DNA from 4 places in the Rhizobium centroccidentale genome. Region 4 is predicted to be linked to each of the others. Evidence: predicted binding sites of a transcription regulator. Region 4 holds the regulator's gene; each other region holds the start of a gene.
The links. Region 4 encodes PhoB, which activates phosphate uptake and scavenging genes when phosphate is short. Its sites were predicted from a motif close to TGTCATNNANCTGTCAT; they were not measured.
Positions count from the first base shown of each region.

Region 1: the regulator PhoB is predicted to act here: its motif matches at 1,581-1,597, upstream of PH562_RS02930 (BtaA family protein).
Region 2: the regulator PhoB is predicted to act here: its motif matches at 1,305-1,321, upstream of phnF (phosphonate metabolism transcriptional regulator PhnF).
Region 3: the regulator PhoB is predicted to act here: its motif matches at 1,949-1,965, upstream of PH562_RS07980 (DUF47 family protein).

Region 1 covers NZ_JAQJCG010000002.1:216,667-220,206, reverse strand. Annotated here, with positions in the region: gene PH562_RS02940 (lytic transglycosylase domain-containing protein) at 1-36, shown strand, start outside; gene PH562_RS02935 (serine hydrolase domain-containing protein) at 66-1,454, opposite strand; gene PH562_RS02930 (BtaA family protein) at 1,647-2,894, shown strand; gene PH562_RS02925 (class I SAM-dependent methyltransferase) at 2,891-3,540, shown strand, end outside.
Region 2 covers NZ_JAQJCG010000009.1:52,962-56,501, reverse strand. Annotated here, with positions in the region: gene PH562_RS13960 (class I SAM-dependent methyltransferase) at 1-422, opposite strand, end outside; gene phnF (phosphonate metabolism transcriptional regulator PhnF) at 524-1,282, opposite strand; gene PH562_RS13950 (extracellular solute-binding protein) at 1,504-2,751, shown strand; gene PH562_RS13945 (carbohydrate ABC transporter permease) at 2,762-3,540, shown strand, end outside.
Region 3 covers NZ_JAQJCG010000004.1:259,400-262,939, forward strand. Annotated here, with positions in the region: gene ugpE (sn-glycerol-3-phosphate ABC transporter permease UgpE) at 1-819, shown strand, start outside; gene PH562_RS07975 (sn-glycerol-3-phosphate import ATP-binding protein UgpC) at 819-1,868, shown strand; gene PH562_RS07980 (DUF47 family protein) at 2,009-2,626, shown strand; gene PH562_RS07985 (inorganic phosphate transporter) at 2,626-3,540, shown strand, end outside.
Region 4 covers NZ_JAQJCG010000016.1:98,821-102,360, forward strand. Annotated here, with positions in the region: gene PH562_RS20620 (aspartate aminotransferase family protein) at 1-506, opposite strand, end outside; gene PH562_RS20625 (GcrA family cell cycle regulator) at 931-1,458, shown strand; gene phoB (phosphate regulon transcriptional regulator PhoB) at 1,651-2,334, opposite strand; gene phoU (phosphate signaling complex protein PhoU) at 2,366-3,079, opposite strand; gene pstB (phosphate ABC transporter ATP-binding protein PstB) at 3,131-3,540, opposite strand, start outside.

The sequences.
Region 1 (3,540 bases), on a different contig from region 4:
AAGGGCCTGACGGACGTCGCCAACGGCAATTACTGATTTTATCGTGATCGTTCTGAAAAGCCGGCCTAGTTCGTGGCCGGCTTTATCACATCCATGATCCGCTTCAGCAGGATTTGCGGCCGATAATCCGCCCAGGTTGGCGTCAGCCCCATCCGCACGACGATGAGATTGGCGGACGGGACGATCGCAACCGTTTGGCCGTCGTGACCAGTCATCCAAAAAGTATCCGCGGGCAAACCGAATTGGGCATTCGAGCCGCCAGGACCCGCAAGCCAGGTCTGAACCTGCGAGTAGACACCCTCGGAGGCGTTCGTGGGCGTGCGCATAGCGCCGACAAAACCTTCCGGCAGCAGGCGGTGCCCATTCCAGACGCCGTCCTGCAGCAAAAAGAGACCAAAGCGCGCCCAGTCGCGGGCGTTGGCATAGAGATAGGAGCTGCCGACAAAGGTGCCGCGCTCATCGGCCTCGAAAACGGCACTGTACATGCCGAGCGGTCCGAAAAGTGCCTCGCGCGGATAGGAAATGGCAGCGCTCAGATTGGGCAGCCGGTTCATCCAAAGGCGCGAAAGCAGCGCTGCTGTACCGCTGGAATAACTGAAACGCTCACCCGGTGCTGCCAACTGATGCGCGTTGGCTGCTATGCTGGTCACGTCCGCGTCGAGATAGAGCATGCGCGTTACATCCGATACGGTGCCATAGGATTCGTTGAACGCAAGCCCGCTTTCCATGGCAAGAAGATCGCTGAGCTTGATGTCCTTGCGCGAGTCAGCGCTCCATTGCGGCAGAAGATTTTGATCGTCGAAGGACATGCGCCCGGCCAGCATGAGTCGGCCGATGATTGCGGCGTTGACCGTCTTGGTCATCGACCAGCCGATCAGCGGCGTTGCCTTACTGAAGCCATCGCCATAGGTTTCGGCGACAATGCGCCCGTCTTTGACGACAACGATCGCGCGCATGGCGGGCCCGGCGAGATCCGAATTCGATACGATATCGGCAAGCTTCGCACCGACATCGCCCTGACCGAGGTTTACCATATCCCCATCCGGCCACACCGCATCGTTCTTCGGCGCCTTCACCTTGTTAAGGAAGACGGCACTACGGGCCGTTTGCAGATCGCCATCCGGCACCAGCGCACAACCGAGCGCGCCGCGATAGAGCGCACGGTTCGGCGCGAACAATCCCAAGAACCGGGCCGTGACCACGCCCTCATCCCGGTCAACATAGACGCGAATGAGCTTCAATGCCGGATTGCCTGGAGCCTGTACATCCTCCTCCATCACCTTGTCCGGGTCCCGCTTGGCCACGAACGTATTGGAGCAGACGATCTTTGCCGCGTAGCCATCGCCGACCTTCAGCAATTCCGGCGGATAAAGAGAGAGCCAGACGGCCCCGCCGGCGACAATGATCAGCAGCAGAACAATAAGAGCCCCGATCACTCTCGATATCAAACGCATGTCACATATTCTCCAGAAAGGTAGGCGGAGACAATCAGGAAATGCAGCAAGATGAAAGACCTATGATGATTAGGGCTCCTTAAATATGTGCAAGGATGCCTCTCCGTCGGATCTGCCAACAGCCCGCGTCATCAGACTGTAGCATTGCCGGGTTACACGCCCTGAACTTCACAAATCGGTGACAAGACTCAGATGACGGAATTCGCCCCGGATGCCGGTCTCCAAAAGAACCGGAAACTCAAGGACGCACTGCTGCAGCACAAGGCACTGTCTAAGGCAGGCCTTTCCGAGCGCTTGTTCGGCATGCTGTTTTCCGGCCTTGTCTATCCGCAGATCTGGGAAGATCCGGATATCGATATGGAGGCGATGGAGCTGCAGGCGCATCATCGCATTGTCACCATCGGTTCGGGCGGCTGCAACATGCTCGCCTACCTCTCGCAAAATCCGGCATCCATCGATGTCGTCGATCTCAATCGCCACCATATCGCCCTGAACAAGCTGAAGCTTGCAGCCTTTCGCCTGCTTCCCGGTCATGCGGACCTGGTGCGCTTCTTCGGAACGCCCGACATTGCGGCCAATAGCCAGGCCTACGACCAGTTCATCGCACCGCGCCTCGACGCGGCAACTGCAGATTATTGGGACGGTCGCGATCTCTATGGCCGCCGCCGCATCACGGTCTTCGACCGCAATATCTACAAGACCGGCCTTCTCGGCCGCTTTATCGGGGCCGCCCATATATTGGCACGCCTGCACGGCGTTCGCCTCCAAAAGATGACTGAAGCCCGTACCATGCGCGAGCAGCGTCAGTTCTTCGAGGAGGAGATCGCTCCGATCTTCGACAAGCCGGCCGTCCGCTGGCTGCTCGGCCGCAAGAGCTCGCTTTTCGGTCTCGGCATCCCGCCGCAGCAATATGACGAGCTTGCAAGCCTGGCCGGTGACGAATCCATTTCCGCCGTGCTGAAACACCGCTTGGAAAAGCTCGCCTGTCATTTCCCCATGCGCGACAATTACTTTGCCTGGCAGGCATTCTCGCGCCGCTACGCTGCCCAGCACCAAGGCCCCCTGCCCACCTACCTCAAGCCGGAGCACTACGCAGCGATCCGCGCCAATGCCGATCGTGTGAGCGTCCATCACGCCAATTTCACCGAGCTTCTCGCCTCGAAGCCGGCGGCCTCGCGCGATCGTTATATTTTGCTCGATGCGCAGGACTGGATGACCGACGAGCAGCTCAATGGCCTCTGGGCCGAGATCACCCGCACGGCGCGCGAAGGCGCCCGCGTCATCTTCCGCACCGCCGCGGAAAAGAGCATCATCGAAGGCCGCCTCTCTCCAGCGATCCGCGACCAGTGGGTCTATTTCGAAGAGCGTTCGCAGGAGCTCAATGTTCGTGATCGCTCGGCCATCTATGGCGGCTTCCACATCTACGGGAAAAAAGCGTGAGCCAGGCGGATACAAGCATAGAAAGCGGCGCGAACAACCACGCCAAGCTGATGGACGGCATGTACCGTTATCAGCGTCATATCTATGACCTGACCCGCAAATATTACCTGTTCGGCCGCGATCGAACGATCGAACAGCTGAATGTGCCCGTCGGGGGCTCGCTTCTGGAAGTGGGCTGCGGCACGGGCCGCAATATGCTGCTCGCCTATCGGCGCTTCCCTTCTGCCCGCCTTTATGGCCTCGATATCTCGCAGGAAATGCTGATTTCCGCCCGCAATAATTTCCGCGGCCTGAAACAGATGCCGGATTTTCGCGTCGCCGACGCTACAGTCTTTTCGCCGGCCGATTTTAGCGTCGACGGCTTCGACCGTGTGATGATCTCCTACGCGCTCTCGATGATCCCCGACTGGACAAGCGCTATCGACGCGTCGCTCGATGCTGTCGCACCGGGCGGTGAGCTTCACATCGTCGATTTCGGCCAGCAGGAAGGGTTGCCAGGCTGGTTCCGTGCCATGCTCAAAGGATGGCTGAAGAAATTCCATGTCACTCCCCGCGCCGAACTTCTGACAGTGCTCGAAGAGAAGGCTGCAGTGCGGGGCATGTCGGTGAAAACCGAAAAGATCGGCCGCGGCTATGCGTGGCGGGC
Region 2 (3,540 bases), on a different contig from region 4:
AGGAAATATCCACCGGGCTTCAGAACGCGCTTTGCCTCGCGATAGGCTGCGATGCGGTCCGGAAAAAACATGGCGCCGAACTGGCAAAAGACGAGATCGAAGGACGCATTTTCAAAGGGCAACGACTGGGCATCCGCCTGCCGCCATGTGATGCGGTGGTCGGGAGACTGCCGCGAAGCGGCGTAATCGAGCATCGGCTGGTTGAGGTCGGTGACGACATAGCTTGCGCCGGAGGATAGTTTCGGCGTCAATGCGCGGGTGACAACGCCGGTGCCTGCAGCGATTTCCAACACTGTGCCAGGCCGCAATGACGCTGCTCGTTGGGCAATATCTGCCGCGTAAGGCTCGAAAATCAACGGCACCATATGGCGGTCGTAGTTTTCCGGAATCGAGCCAGCGAATACCTTGTCTGCCTCCAACATCGCATCACCCGCTGCGCGCCTGATAAGGCCCAATATTAGCATATCGCGGCAGACGCGTCATTCAGGCTCTGATGAGACCTAATCGCGCGGAACCAGTCCGTTCAGCCCGTGTCACCGCGGGCAAGCACGTCCAGAAGCTGGCTAGTGTTGTCGATAGAGAACTGCACGCGCTCACCCGGCCAGACCGATTCCGAATAGGAAATCGGCGTGCCTTTGAGATCGACGTCCACCTTTCTCGACACAGCCACCGGCTGAGACATGGACTGGCAGAGCTGCTTCGCCTCCTCGCTTGTCGGGAGACGAACGACAATATCCGTGCGCAGGCGGATATAGTCCGGGATGCCGTACTCAGCCAGAATAACGGTGACGCTGCGCCCACTGCGCCGCGCCTCATCGAAACCCGGAAAGCGGCGCACGGGATAATAGGCATGCGAATAGTTGATCGGCTCCTCGTCAGCGAAGCCTCGCCTCACGATATGGTAGACCGGCTCGCCAAGGGGAAGCCGCAAGGCTTCGGCGATCAGTTCTGAGGCCGGAACAACTTCTTCATGGATGGCCTGGCCGAGCGGCTCCCTGCCCTGATCGAGCAGGTTCTGGGAGAAGCGCGTACGTTCGGACAGGCGGTAATCAAGGCGGCTATCCCTGACAAAGGTTCCGCGCCCCTGCTCGACCAGCACGAGCCCCCGGCTTTCAAGACGGGAAATGGCGCGCCGTATGGTGTGTCGTCCGACGCCGAAACGTTCCATCAGGTCGGATTCCGTCGGAAGCTGCGCCTTCGGTGACAGGCGACCGGTCAGGATATCCTCCGCAATATCGCTTTCGACCTGTTGCCATTGCCCGTGCAGCAATTTCTTCTCCATGCCTGCCTTCCGATTTCAACCATGTCATTCGAATGTCATATATCGGCTACAGCATCAATTTTCAATCTGTGCCTGATATCGGAAATCCAACAAACGGCGGCCAAAGTCAATTTCGCCATCGGACTTTAGCGCTTAGCCATATTTTCCTTCATATAGGTGTCACTCGCCATCGTTAGTAAATATCCGAATGTTTTATTAATCATTCGGATATTGAGGATAAGATGGTAGGACTTAATCGTCGTCAATTTATCGCAGGTGCGACCGCGGTTATCGGCACATCAATTGCCATGACGGGCAAGGCCCGGTCCGCCGATGCCGCTATCGAGATTTCGAGCACCTGGGGACCTGACAAGCCGTTCCAGAAGGTTGTCGACGCTTTCAACGCCAAGCAGCTCGGCATAACCGTCACCAACCGTTTCGACGGCGACTATGAGGCGGTGACCGCCAAAGCGGTCGCAAGCGTCGCCGCCGGCCGCCCGCCAGCCATGATGATCACCGGCTGGAAGTTCGGCTATTTCGCCAGACGCACCCTCGGCGCCCGCGACCTTCGCGAGATCAATTCCGCAAAGGCAGAAGCAATCCTTGCCAATTTCCGCCCGTCGGTCCTGCCGCTGGTCACCATCGACGGCGCAGTCATCGGCCTTCCCTGGGCGATGTCGACGCCGATCACCTATATCAACAGCGACATGTGGAAGGCTGCCGGCCTCGATCCCAATCTGCCGGAAACGCCGGATACGACGTGGCTCTATGAGAGCGCCCGCAAGCTCGATGCGGCCCTGAAAGGCAAGCACCCAACCTATCGCTCGCCGATCTCGCTCTCCAACAACGAATGGACGAGCCAGTCCTTCATCCAGAACGCCGGCGGCTTCATCATCGATCCCGATGGCAAGCTGGCCCTCAATAGTCCGGAAGCCATCGCCGGCATGAGCGAATATTGCGCTCCGGCCCATGAAGGTCTTTGGCTGCCCGTCAGCGACAAGGAGCAGACCGCCGCCTTCCAGTCCGGCGCGCTTGCAATCTGCACGACCAGCTCGACCGCCGCCGTCACCTTTCCGTTCGGCGCAGCAAAGGCTGTCACGACCAAATTCCCCGGGCTCCCAGGACATCAGCGCAAGATGAACAGCGGCGGCAATTTCCTCGCCATCTACACCCACAACAAGGAACAGGCGGAAGCCTCTCTTGCCTTCCTTGAATTCTGCGCCTCGAAGGAGGGCCAGGCGCTCTGGTCCGAGACCGGCTACCTCAACACCTCCAAGCACGATATTCCGCTGATCAACGAGTTCATGAAGCCAGCGGCGGCACAGCTTTCCGATGGCCTGACCGCAGAGACGATCTGGCCCGGCAAGCGCGGCCTCGAAGGTCAGGCCGTGTGGCGTAAGTGGGTCTCGCGCATGCTGCTCAAGGAAACGACTGTTACCGATGGCATCAAGGGCGCTCACGATGAGCTTGCCGGGCTGATTTCGGCATAGGCTGCGCATCATGCCATTTCGTCTTCGATCGCTGGCTCCCTATTTGTTCGTGGGGCCAGCCGTTCTTTCCGTCGCGATATTCCTTTACGGCCCGCTGATAGCGTCGATGTTGCTATCGGTGGTCGACTGGAATCTGCTGTCGGCCGACATCCGTTTTGTCGGCGTCGATAACTACGCGTCCATCTTCGACAATCCCGATTTCCGCATGGCGGCATGGAACACGCTGCTTTACTGCGTTGTCCTCATCCCTGCCGAGATCGTCATCCCTCTGATCTTCGCGGTGATGCTGCACGCGATAAGCAAGAATCCGCTGCAGGGGCTTTATCGCGGCAGCCTGTTCCTCCCGACGATCGTCGCCTATTCGGTTGCAGGCGTTGCCTGGTCCTGGCTTTTCAATCCGGTCAACGGCCTCTTCAACGAGGTGCTCGGCCATTTCGGCTTTCCGCCGTCGCGCTGGCACACGGATCCCAACCTTGCGCTGCTCTGCGTCAGCCTCGTCACCTTCTGGAAGACCTTCGGCCTCAATATGCTTCTCTGGCTGGCGGCGCTTGCAAACCTGCCGCATCAATTGCGCGAGGCGTCCGAGCTTGACGGTGCGGGTTCCACGCGGCATTTTTTCGATATCAGCTTGCCGCTGATGACGCCGACAGCCTTTTTCATCAGTGTCACGACTTTCTTCCATGTGCTCGACGACATCGTCGGCGTCATCGATGTACTCACCCATGGCGGCCCCGCCGGCAGAAGCTCGAGCCTTCTCTATTTCCTGTGGCAGCAGGGCCTGTTGTTCTT
Region 3 (3,540 bases), on a different contig from region 4:
ATCGGCCATCTCATGTTGGTCCTTGGCATCGTCATCGTCGCCTTCCCGATCTATTACACGTTCGTCGCCTCGACGATGACATCAGCCGAGATTCTGCGGCCGCCGATCTCGCTGCTGCCTGGGGGCCATTTCGCCGAAAACTATGGCGAGGCGCTGAACGGCGGTGTCGAGCGCGTAGTCGGCGTCAGCCTTGAACGGATGCTCTGGAATACATTTGTCGTCGCTGTCGTCATCGCCGCCGGCAAGATCGCGATCTCCTTTCTCTCGGCCTTCGCCATCGTCTTCTTCCGCTTTCCGCTGCGGATGGTGTTCTTCTGGATGATCTTCGTCACGTTGATGCTGCCGGTGGAGGTACGCATCCTGCCAACCTACAAGGTCATCGTGGATCTTGGCATGATCGACACCTATGCAGGTCTGACTTTACCGCTGATGGCATCGGCAACAGCGACGTTCCTGTTCCGGCAGTTCTTCCTGACGGTGCCGGGTGAACTGCTGGAAGCCGCCCGTATCGACAATGCCGGCCCATTCCGCTTCATGCGCGATATCCTGTTGCCGCTGTCGAAGACCAATATCGCAGCCCTTTTCGTGATCCTCTTCATCTATGGCTGGACGCAATATTTGTGGCCGCTGCTCGTCACCAACGACGCGAAGATGTCGACGATCATCATCGGGCTCCGGAAGATGGTGGATTTCGCCGATGCGGCGACACCATGGAATTTTGTGATGGTCACGGCGATCCTGGCGATCATTCCGCCCATCCTCGTCGTGGTGCTGATGCAGCGCTGGTTCGTCAAAGGTCTGGTGGAGACGGAGAAATAATGGCCGGAATCATTCTCAAGGATGTCCGTAAGAGCTACGGCGGCATCGACGCAATCAAGGGCGTGTCGCTCGATATCGCCGATGGCGAACTTATCGTCCTGGTCGGACCTTCCGGCTGCGGCAAGTCCACGCTCCTGCGCATGATCGCAGGCCTTGAAGCCATCACGTCAGGCGAAATCAACATAGGCGGCCGTATCGTCAATCGCCTGGAACCCTCGGAGCGCGACATCGCGATGGTCTTTCAGAACTATGCGCTTTATCCGCACATGACGGTACGCCAAAATCTGGCATATGGGCTGAAGAACAGGAAGGTCCCGGCAGCCGAAATAAACCAGCGCATCCAATCAGCGGCACGATCGCTTGAAATCGAACCCTTCCTCGAGCGCAGGCCACGTCAACTCTCCGGTGGTCAGCGGCAACGCGTAGCAATGGGTCGTGCCATCGTGCGCGAGCCGGCAGCGTTCCTGTTCGACGAGCCGCTTTCCAATCTCGATGCCAAGCTGCGGGTGCAGATGCGTGTCGAGATCAGACGGCTGCAACGATCTCTCGCGACCACGAGCGTCTATGTCACCCATGACCAGATGGAGGCCATGACGCTGGCCGATCGCCTGGTCGTCTTGAATGGCGGGCGGATCGAACAGGTCGGCACACCTATCGAACTCTATGAACGACCCGCCACCACCTTCGTTGCGACCTTCATAGGCTCGCCTTCGATGAATCTTCTAAAACCTACCGAAAACGGCACAATTGCGCTTTCGCCTGGCGGCCGCCTTAGCGGCGCTAACACGACGATCGGCGTCCGGCCCGAGGATCTTCACCTGGCCGACGGCGGAAGCGATGCGGCGTTCAGCGCAAAAGTGCGTGTCCAGGCGGTGGAGCTTGTTGGGGCGGAAAGCTATGTCTACGGTGCCCTGGCGGACGGCCAAACCATCGTCTTTCGAGTTTCGGGGCGGTCCCGGATCGCAATGGACACCGAATGCGTGGTTGCCGCTTCTGCCGGGAGCCTGCATTTCTTCGATGGTCACGGGAACCGATTAGACCCCGTATAAGCAGTTCAAATCTTGTGATGCGCTGTCAGAGAGCGTCGTTTTGCGGATGCCTCGGCTTTCCATGTCAGGCTCCGTCATTTATGACGGATTTGTGACAACACCTGTTTGGAGTGCCGAAAGTGAACTGGTTTCGTAGACTGATGCCGAGAGAAGACCGTTTTTTTGATCTTTTCTCTCGACATTCGCGCGCGGTCGTCAGCGCGGCGGAAGCTCTGAACGCTTTGCTGGCCGGCAAAAACACTGAGCAGCACTGCCAGCGTATCATTGAGCTCGAAAACGAGGCCGATGACATCACGCGCGAAGTTCTGCTTGCCACTCGGCGCAGCTTCATCACGCCGTTTGACCGTGGCGACATCAAGGATCTCATCATGTCAATGGACGATGCGATCGACATGATGCACAAGACAGTCAAGACGATCCGGCTATTCGAGCAGGACAGTTTTGATCCCGGTATGCAGGAAATGGGCAAAGTGATCGTCGAGGCTGCAAAATTGGTAGCCGAGGCAATCCCTCTTCTTGATCGCATGAGTGCCAACTCGTCTCGCCTCAGCGCGCTCACCGAAGAGGTCGTAAAAGTCGAGGGGCGCTCCGATGAACTACACGATCAAGGTCTAAAAGATCTTTTTCGCCGGCATGGCGCCACCAACCCAATGGCCTACATCATCGGCAGCGAGATCTTCGGTGAATTGGAGAAGGTCGTCGACCGTTTCGAGGATGTCGCCAATGAAATCAGCGGCATCGTAATCGAGAACGTCTGATGGAGGCCACTCTCGCTTTCCCATTGCTGGTGGGTCTCATCGCGGTGGCATTGTTCTTCGATTTTTTGAATGGGCTGCACGATGCCGCCAATTCAATTGCCACCATCGTCTCGACAAGGGTCCTGCGACCGCAATATGCGGTGTTATGGGCCGCATTCTTCAATTTCATCGCTTTCCTGTTCTTCGGGCTCCACGTCGCCGAAACCCTCGGCACCGGCATTATCGATCCTAACATCGTCACGCCACAGGTCATCTTCGCCGCCCTGATGGGGGCGATCATATGGAATATCGTGACCTGGGTACTCGGCATTCCATCAAGCTCGTCGCATGCTCTGGTCGGCGGCCTCGTCGGTGCCGGTGTGGCGAAGATCGGCGTGGATGCCATTGTTTGGTCCGGCCTGCTGAAGACGGCCGGCGCCATCGTCATGTCGCCACTGCTTGGCTTCGTACTCGCGCTCTTCCTCGTCCTATTCGTGACATGGATATTCGTTCGCCAGACGCCTTTCGCCGTCGACAGCACCTTCCGCGTCCTGCAATTCGCCTCCGCCTCGCTCTATTCCCTTGGCCACGGCGGAAACGACGCCCAGAAGACGATGGGCATCATCGCCGTACTGCTCTACTCCCAAGGCCATACCGGAGCGGAGTTCCATGTGCCCCTGTGGGTCGTGTTATCCTGTCAGTCCGCGATGGCGCTGGGTACGCTGTTTGGCGGCTGGCGGATTGTGCACACGATGGGCTCGAAGATCACCAGGCTCAATCCAATGCAGGGCTTTTGCGCTGAGACCGGTGGCGCCTTGACCTTGTTTGCCGCCACATGGCTTGGCATTCCGGTCTCGACGACGCATACGATCACAGGCGCAATCGTCGGCGTCGGTGCCGCGCGGCGGGTCTCGGCGGTTCGATGGGGATTGGCG
Region 4 (3,540 bases):
ACGGCATCGAGATCACCGAACTCCACCTGATCGAAACCCGGTGCTTTAGGCCCAAAGCCCTCGATATACTTCTCCTGGCCACCGGCGGCGATCGTTGCGATGGTGCGGCCGTGGAAGGCGCCCTCGAAGGTGATGATGTGGAACTTCTCGGGATGCCCCTTGGCGAACTGATAGCGCCGCGCAGTCTTGATGGCGCACTCCAGCGCCTCCGCGCCCGAATTGGTGAAGAACACCTTGTCGGCGAAGGTCACTTCCGTCAGCCGCTTCGACAGCTTCTCCTGACCGGGCACCTCATAGAGGTTGGACAGGTGCCAGACCTTGTCGGCCTGGGCCTTCAATTCGGCAACGAGGTGCGGATGGGCGTGACCGAGCGAGTTGACCGCGACGCCGGCTGCGAAATCGAGGTAGCGTTCGCCATTTTCGGTGACCAGCCAGACGCCCTCGCCTCGCTCGAACCGTAGCGGAGCGCGCATGTAGGTGTCATAAAGCGGCGTGGTCTCGGCCATGGCCATATCTCCTGATCACAACTCTAAGGACCGATCGCTTCCATTTGATGAAACGGGTCCGAAAAAATCAAAAATGCCGCCTTGCGGCGGCCTGGGCACTATTGATGTTTTGCACCGCGATGTCAACAAAACTGGCGTTTTAGCAGGTGCGAGATAACGCTTGCGGGCAAAAGAGATAGGTTCGGCGGCGCCTATTGCAGAAATGCCACGCCTGGGCAGCAAGTTGGGGAAAACCTCGAAATCGATTCCTCAAGATTCTCGCGACTCTTGTCACGGAGTCAGCCTCACACTAGGTTAAAAAGCAATTGCTAGACTGCATGCGGCGGAACTAGTCACCACAATTTTAGAGCGTTTCGCGCCTCGTTCCCATGCGAGGCAATGGTGAGGGATTCTGCCATCGGAAACGCGACAGCGGAGACAGGGCATGAATTGGACAGACGAACGCGTCGAGAAGCTGAAAAAGCTATGGTCCGAAGGGTTGAGCGCCAGCCAGATCGCTGCGCAGCTCGGTGGCGTGAGCCGTAATGCCGTCATCGGCAAGGTGCACCGCCTGAACCTTCCCGGCCGAGCGAAGGCGGGCGGCACGGCAACCGCAGCGCGCACGCCGAAGCGCAGCGCAGCTGCACCCCGCGCCGCGACCTACGGATCGCGCGTTGCTACCCGCACGGTCGTCGCCCGCCAGCAGGGCGCAACCATGCTGAAGGAAGAGATCGAGATCGATTCCGTCAATGAAATCCAGTATCGGCCGGCATCGAACGTCGTCGTTCCGATCTCCCGCCGCCTCGGCCTGACGGAATTGACTGAGCGCACCTGCAAGTGGCCGGTCGGCGACCCGCTGAAGGACGACTTCCACTTCTGCGGCAATGACAGCCCGGATTCCTCGCCCTACTGCACCTATCATCAGCGCATGGCATACCAGCCGGTGCATGACCGCCGTCGTAACAACGGCTGAAAGTCACAGCAAGACAATGAGAAACGGGCCCTCGAGGCCCGTTTTTCTATTTCCGCCGCTATTTAAAGCACGTCACGATCTTTCAGATTCGCTTCCTATGCTTTAGGTTTTCCGTCTGGCGCATGTCGTTCTCGCAAAACCGCTACGCACTTTTGCGCGACATGCTTTAGTGATACCCGAGCGGCAAGCCGCTCAGGCTTCCATGGAATAGCCCGCGCCGCGAACGGTGCGGATGACATCCTGCATATTGGAGAAATTGAGCGCCTTGCGCAGGCGGCCGACATGGACGTCGACCGTGCGTTCGTCGACGTAGATATCGTGACCCCATACACCGTCGAGCAGCTGCGAACGCGAGAAGACGCGGCCCGGCGAGGACATCAGGAACTCCAGTAGGCGGAATTCCGTCGGCCCCAGTCGCACTTCGCGGCTCTTTCGATGGACGCGATGGGTTTCGCGATCCAGCTCGATATCGCCGCAGCGCAGCACCGTGGAGAGAACCTCCGGGCGGGCACGCCGCAGCATCGCCTTGACACGGGCCATCAGCTCCGGCGTCGAGAACGGCTTGACGACATAATCGTCCGCGCCGGTCGAAAGCCCGCGCACGCGCTCGCTTTCCTCGCCGCGGGCCGTCAGCATGATAATGGGCAGGCGCTCCGTCTCCGGCCGCATACGCAGCCGGCGGCAGAGCTCGATGCCCGATACGCCGGGGAGCATCCAGTCGAGGATCAGGAGATCGGGGATGCGCTCCTGGAGACGCAGCTCGGCCTCATCGCCTCTGAGGATCGTATCGACCTCGAAGCCTTCGGCCTCAAGATTGTAGCGCAGCAGAACGCTAAGCGCTTCCTCGTCTTCTACAACAGCAACTCTCGGAACCATGCGCCTATGGTCTCCTTTCTTCTCTTCCAGATTATTCCGTCACTGCGCCGACGGTATTGGCGGTATCATCCTTCGGGCGCTCGCCTTCCGGCTGCGCGCCCGTCGCCATGTAATAGATCGTCTCGGCGATGTTGGTGGCATGGTCGCCGATGCGCTCGATGTTCTTGGCGCAGAAAAGAAGATGCGTGCAGGTGGTGATGTTGCGCGGATCTTCCATCATGTAGGTCAGCATCTCGCGAAAGAGCGAGGTGTACATGGCGTCGATTTCTTCGTCGCGTTCGCGGATCGACACGGCCTTGTCGGGCGAGCGGGTCGCGTAGACATCCAGAACTTCCTTGAGCTGGCTCAGCGCCAGTTCGGAGAGATGCTCGATGCCGCGGGCGAGACGGCGCGGGACACCGGTGCCCTGCACGGCGATGACGCGCTTTGCGGTGTTCTTGCCGAGATCGCCGACGCGCTCCAGATCGGAGGCGATGCGGATCGAGCCCATGATTTCGCGCAGGTCGGCCGCCATCGGCTGACGGCGGGCGATGGTGACGATCGCCTTGTCGCCGACTTCGCGCTCGGCATGGTCAAGAACAACGTCGTCGGAGATGACCTTCTGGGCCAGGGCAGCGTCGCTGTTGACCAGCGCGCGTACGCTGTCGCTAACCATCTGCTCTGCCAGGCCGCCCATTTCAGCAATGCGGCGCGTCAGGAACTTCAGGTCTTCGTCATAGGCAGAGAGAATGTGAGTGGAGACCATTTTTCTATCCTCAAGGTGAACTGTGTGAAATGAGCCGCGCGCCTGACATCATCAACCAAAACGGCCCATGATGTAATCCTGCGTGCGGAAATCGTCGGGATTGGTGAACATCTTATCGGTGTCGTTCTCCTCGACCAGGTGGCCGAGATGGAACATTGCGGTACGCTGCGAGACGCGGGCTGCCTGCTGCATGGAATGCGTCACGATGACGATGGTGAAATTCTCCCGAAGCTCGTGGATGAGATCCTCGACCTTGGCGGTTGCGATCGGATCGAGCGCCGAGCACGGCTCGTCCATCAGGATGACCTCCGGGCTGACCGCGACGGCGCGGGCGATGCACAGACGCTGCTGCTGACCGCCCGACAGGCTCGTGCCGGCGTCATGGAGCCGATCCTTCACCTCACCCCAGAGACCGGCCTTCTGAAGACTGCTCTCGACGATATGCTCGAGATCGGCCTTTG